One region of the Mesobacillus sp. MER 48 genome, then DNA from elsewhere that is predicted to be linked to it. Evidence: predicted binding sites of a transcription regulator. Region 1 holds the regulator's gene; the other holds the start of a gene.
The links. Region 1 encodes LexA, which represses DNA repair genes until DNA is damaged. Its sites were predicted from a motif close to CGAACATATGTTCG; they were not measured.
Positions count from the first base shown of each region.

Region 2: addB (helicase-exonuclease AddAB subunit AddB) is a predicted target of LexA. The motif match lies at 1,183-1,196, and genes of this name have one in related genera.

Region 1 covers NZ_JAMAUR010000002.1:671,050-674,242, reverse strand. Annotated here, with positions in the region: gene M3593_RS09575 (DUF896 domain-containing protein) at 1-172, opposite strand, end outside; gene M3593_RS09570 (YneB family resolvase-like protein) at 250-897, opposite strand; gene yneA (cell division suppressor protein YneA) at 923-1,237, opposite strand; gene lexA (transcriptional repressor LexA) at 1,391-2,014, shown strand; gene M3593_RS09555 (hypothetical protein) at 2,182-2,379, shown strand; gene M3593_RS09550 (ATP-dependent DNA helicase) at 2,431-3,193, opposite strand, start outside.
Region 2 covers NZ_JAMAUR010000002.1:32,386-35,578, forward strand. Annotated here, with positions in the region: gene M3593_RS06460 (MFS transporter) at 1-1,033, opposite strand, end outside; gene addB (helicase-exonuclease AddAB subunit AddB) at 1,404-3,193, shown strand, end outside.

The DNA of each region.
Region 1 (3,193 bases):
CTGGATCAACAATGGTAACTCCCTTTAGTGTATTGAGCATTGAAGAACGGAATGACTGGAGATACTCGGCGCGAAGCTTTGTCTGTTCCTTTGCTTCCTCTTCAGTCAGCGTTGATGTTTTTGCTTTCCTTGCCAGTTCATTGATTCTAGCAATTTTATCACTTGATAGCATTGTAAAGCTCCTTTGTGTAAAAAATTACGTCAAATGACATCTTACTAAATTTTTTCTAGTTTTACAAGAAAGGAGCCTCATTCCTCATTTGATTCTATATATTCAAGATATCGTCGATTCACTGTAGCCTTGGATACATTGTAGCCAAATCCTTTCAGAGTAGCGGCAATTTCAGCAAAAGTAAGGCCATTATTCCGCAGCCTGACAATCTCTGCTATCGGCATATCTTTACGTTCCCTGCCGGAATGCTCGCCCTGATTTTTGAGATTGCGCTGAGGCTTGTATCCATGTTCAACCGCGCGTTTCATTCCGCGTTTAATCTTTATATTATGGATCTTCCTCTGATATTCTTCTACCATACTGACAATCTGGAGCACCATGGAATCCGATTCAGAAAGCTGAAGTTCCCCGCTGTGAGAGATGCTGTATAACTTAACGTTCTCCTTTAATATGCAATGGAGAATAGCAACCTTTGCATTACCCCTGCCAAGTCTAGTCTCATCCTGAATCAATACGGCACCGACTGACTTGTCCTTTATCAGCTCCAGCAGTTCAAGGATCCCGTCCCTTTCAAGGTCATACCCGCTGGCTTGTTCCTTGATGATGTTCATCACTTCAAATCCATAATGTTCTGCAAGGCGGAGCAATTCTTCCTCCTGCCTTGCAAGCGAAGTTTCCTGCGTTTCTTTCGTGGTACTTACCCGGCAATAAATAATCGCTTTCATGCTGTCACCTAATTCTATGTACAAATTATCTTTCAGCCCCGGCAATCTGTGTTGGCTCCAGATATTCAGCCGTCACCGGGATGACAAGTTCATCTCCCGGAAAAACCCTTTCTCCAACAATCCCATTTTCCTTTTCTACCCAGCTCACGAATTCATTTTTCGATAAGCGATGTTCACTGGCGTAAGTCTCTGCAATCTCCCATAGTGACTGCCCTTCTTCTATAGTAACAGTTATGTATGCATCCTCATTATGTAAATTTGCTTTTGCCACCAGCGAAAAAATCAGGCTGACAGCAAGAAGGATTAAAGCGTAAGAATAGTTTTCCCATAGTCTTTTCATAATCGACACTCCTAACGAATATATGTTCGCCTATTTGCTTTTTATTATAATACGAACATTTGTTTTGTGTCAACTCAAAATTCGAACTTATGTTTGTATCTATCAAATAGACATGGTATAATTAGGACAAGAAAATATACGAGGTGCGTGAATATGACAAAGTTATCAAAGCGGCAACAAGATATTTTTGAATTCATAAAAGGTGAAGTCAAGAAAAAAGGATATCCGCCATCCGTACGTGAAATCGGCGAAGCAGTTGGACTAGCATCAAGTTCTACGGTACACGGCCACCTTGCAAGGCTCGAAAGCAAAGGGCTGATCAGACGCGATCCAACAAAACCGCGTGCAATTGAAATACTGGAAATCGAAGAGGAAAACCGTATCCCTAAATATAATGTTGTCAACGTGCCTGTTGTCGGTAAAGTAACAGCCGGTATGCCAATCACGGCTATTGAGAATGTTGAAGAATACTTCCCGCTTCCAGACCGCCTTGTTCCTCATGATGAGCAGGTTTTCATGCTCGAAATCATGGGTGACAGTATGATAGAGGCTGGTATCCTGGATGGGGATTATGTAATCGTCAAGCAGCAAAAGACAGCCAATAATGGAGACATTGTAGTAGCAATGACTGAGGATGACGAAGCAACTGTTAAACGTTTCTTCAAGGAGAAGGACTATTTCAGGCTCCAGCCGGAAAATTCATCAATGGAACCGATTATCCTTCGGAATGTATCGATTCTTGGTAAAGTCATTGGTGTATACCGTCATATGCACTAAAAAGCAAGCGGACTCCGCTTGCTTTTTTTTCGTTCTATTAAACTTTCATTCTTTAAATGTTCTATGAAAAAGCATATTTCTTTCCAAAGTAGGTACAAACCCTGACAACTTGTCCCTTTCCGAATAAAATATCGTGTATTTTAGCTATGGAAGACGTTTAATCTCGAATGAGATCCAATCAAAATAATAACTTTGCAGCAGGAGTCTTTTACCCTAACCGCAACAACAGCCAGGTAAGGGCGACAATTGATTTTGAAGATCTTTGCCTTGCTGTCCGTCGTTGCATCATCAACGACCTGGTTGCTGGTGCTCAGGATGAGAATGATCGTGACCGCGATGATAGAAAGTGCGGATGCGTAGACTAATTTCAGCAAAAAAATCCCGCAAGGCTTGGGCCTTTCGGGATTTTTTCTATACTAATGAATGTCACTAACAGGAAGCACTGCTGTTATTTCTTCCATAAATTCTGCTTTTTGCTTACCAGTAAGCCATAAATGGACGATACCTTCGTCCTGGCTGCTCCTGATCAACCGGCCTATTCCCTGTCGTAACCGAAGCAGCATATATGGTACGTCTACTTCTGCAGAAGGGTTGGCCGCATGCTTCCTTTTTGCCTGGAAGACCGGATCATGAGGCGGGAATGGCAATGAAGCAATAATGACCTGGGTCAATGATTCACCGGGGACATCAAGTCCTTCCCATAAACTGTATGAGCAAAGTACAGTGCTTTTGACATTCTGGAAGTCTTTTACGGTTTCACTAATCTCACGGTCGCCTTCAAACAGGATGTCAAAATCCCACTCCTGTTGATTGGACCATACTCTGAACCTTTCCATTTCCTGCATGGAAGAAAACAAAACCAGGGAGCTTCCGCTTGAAGCCCGCAGATCAGCACCTATTTTCTCCCATTTTTGATTTTCAGCATCCTGGACATGGACTTTAATTTCCATTTGCTCTTGATAATCAAACGGTGATTCAACCGTGAAGGAAGTATATTTTTCAATACCAAGACTCTTCGCTATATAGTTGAAGTCCCCTGCCTGGGATAAAGTTGCTGATGAAAATACAAACGGAATATTTTGTGCAAAAACTTCTTTTTTCAGAATGTCCTCTACCAGGCGAGGCATGATGACTAGTGAAGACTGAACTTCATTCTCTTCAAGCCAGAAAATCCCTTCG
Region 2 (3,193 bases), 640 kb from region 1:
GCGGAGCCAGGCTTGCACCGGTCAGCAGGATGAATGAATAAAGTGAAAGTGCCTTCGCCCGCTGACTGCTGCCGAAGGCCCCAATTAGTGTAATGACGGTGGGGATGACTAGTGAGATGGATGAAACAAAAAATATGGAGAGAATGATCAGGGCGCTGGCTGTGTGCAGGAACAGCAGGGTGAACGCACTCGTGGAGCCGATTGCCAGCCCGAACATCAGCGTCTTCAGTGCACCCCATCTGTCCATCAATGTCCCGGTGAATAGTGATAGGATGGCACCAATCAATCCTACCAGGCGGATCAGCAAAAGGTCAGATGCAGGTCCGGCAAAGAAACGGCCAATCGCATCGTAGAAGGCGATGATCGCAAACAGGAGCGAAAAGGTGATGATATAACACTTCATCAACCGCGGCTCTTTTAATAATTGAAAAAATATCATCCCCAGCGGTTTTCGTTCGAAGGGCTGTACCGGCGATTCTTTCAGCAGGAAAAAAGCAAAAGAAAACAGAATTAAATAAACGGCAGCAAAGAAATAGAAGACGGCATTCCAGGAAAAAGTTTCAGCCAGGAAGGCACTGGCGACCTGGCCGAAGATGCCGGCAATCAAAAAGCCAGTGTTGATCAGGACCACAAGGATGGTTCTCTGCCGGGCAGTGAACAGATCATATGAATAGGCAAAGGCAACCGAAGCAAATGTAGCCAGAGTCAAACCTTGCAGAGAACGAGTGATCCAAAGGCTGAGGGACCCGGCAGAAAAACCGACACCACAGGTGGCAATAGCGGAGGCCAGCAAACCGAACACGAGGATCTTCCTCCGGCCTGTATAATCCGATGCTGGTCCGAACGAGAGGAGACCGCAGGCATAAAGAAAGGTGAATAGCCCGCCTGCAAGAACAACATGAGATTCTGGTATCCTAAGGCTATCCGATACCACCGAATAAACGGGAATCAATGTATAGATATTGCTGGCGACCATAATGGCGCTCAGCGTCAGTAGGATGGAAGCTTTTTGAAAAAAGCTTATCGATTTCATTTTCATCACCTGCCACATACAATATATGCAGATTCCCCGTCCGATGATGGTTGTTCATTTGCACTCAAGAAGGTCATGCACTATGGGAAAAATTAACGGGCTCTTTGCTTCCAAATCGGCCTGTGAAAAAGGTATAATAGGATACATACAGAACAATTGTTTGGCAGACAAAAGGCGCATGTGAGAGAAGCGCCTTTTTCGACTTTAGCAGGTGGCTGATTTCATAGATTATTGCTTTTTTGAACATAGTACTTGGATCAACGATGGCTCCAATGTCCTTACAAATAAAAAACAGGCACAGTGCACGTCGTGAAAGCAAAAAAGTTAGGCTTGGAAGATTGTTATTTTACTAGAAGAAAGGGGAAGTCAGATGTCTGTACGTTTAGTACTGGGGCGCTCGGGCAGCGGGAAAACCGAGCTGATCATGAAGGAAATGAAGGACAGGCTTGTTTCGGATCCTCAAGGAGATCCGATTGTCTATCTTGTGCCGGAACAAATGTCTTTCCTGTCAGAATACAGATTATCCACAGATCCTGACCTTGGTGGAATGATCAGGGCACAGGTATACAGCTTCCCGCGCCTGGCGTGGAGAGTGCTTCAGGAAACGGGAGGATACATACGCCAGCATTTGGACAGCGTCGGGATCAGTATGATGATCCGCAAAATCATTGAAGACAAAAAAGAGGACCTGAAAATCTTCCAGAAAGCTGCGGATAAAAATGGTTTTATCCAGCAGATGGAGCAAATGCTGATCGAGTTCAAACGCTATGCCATCAATCCGGAAGAACTTGCCGGAAAAATGGCTGAAGGCTCCGGAGGAAACAAGGCATTACATGATAAGATCCACGACCTGGAGCTGGTTTATCGCCAGTTCGAAGATGAATTGTTTGGTAAATATATAGATTCCGAGGATTATTTCAAGCTGCTTGCCGAAAAGATCCCGGCTTCTGACTATCTGAAAAATGCGGAAGTATACATTGATGGTTTTTATAGTTTCACGCCGCTTGAACTCATGATCATTGATCAGCTGATTGCCTCCTCCAAAAGAGTGACAATCGCACTCCCGGTTGACAGGGATTTCAAGCATGAACAGCCTGATGAACTTCATTTATTCAGGCTGACAGGAGAGACCTGCCAAACACTCTATGACATGATAAGGACAAAAGGCTATGAGCTAGAAGATAATGTCGTGCTGTCTGAACAGCGGCGCTGGCAGGATGAATCCCTGAAGCATCTTGAAAGGGAATTCGATTCAAGGCCGGCTGTACCGTATTCAGGCGAGGCGTCAATCCATATCGCACAGGCAGCCAACAGACGTTCCGAGCTTGAAGGAGTTGCCAGAAAAATCATTGGCCTGGCACGGGATGATGGATACCGCTATCGCGATATCGCTGTCTTGATGAGGGGAAGCGAATACCGTGAAGTACTGGAAACCATTTTTGAAGACTACGGACTTCCATTCTTTATCGACCAGAAACGGAATATGCTCCACCATCCATTGATCGAGCTTGTCCGTTCAAGCCTGGAGACGGTCCTGGGGAACTGGCGGTATGAGCCGATTTTCCGGGCTGTAAAGACAGACCTGCTGTTCCCTGAGGGTGCTGACCTGAACAGGGTGCGTGAACAGATGGATATCCTGGAGAACTATGTGCTTGCATATGGGATCCAGGGAGATAAATGGACGAGAAAAGACCGCTGGAAATATCGGAGAATTCGGGGGCTCGAGTATGACAGTGTGGCCCAGACGGATGCTGAGAAGAAGATTGAACAGGAACTGAATGACTTGAAGCAGTTAATTACTTCACCGCTTCTGCGAATGGCCCGGCGCCTGAAACGTGCTGACACAGGCAGAAAGCTTTCTGAAGCGGTTTATCTCTTCCTGGAGGAGCTCGATATTCCCGCCAAGCTCGAAGCATGGAGAATATATGCGGAGCAGGAAGGAAGGCTGATTGACGCAAGGGAGCACGAGCAGGCCTGGAATGCCGTGATCAATCTCCTTGACCAGTTCGTCGAAATGCTGGGTGACAGCAAGGTGGCACCGAAGCAATTCGTTTCCATCCTTGATGCTGGTTTTGAGTCACTGAGGTTTTCGCTGATTCCTCCGGCAATTGACCAGGTACTGGTTGCCGACATAGAAAAAACAAGGCTTGCCGATGTAAA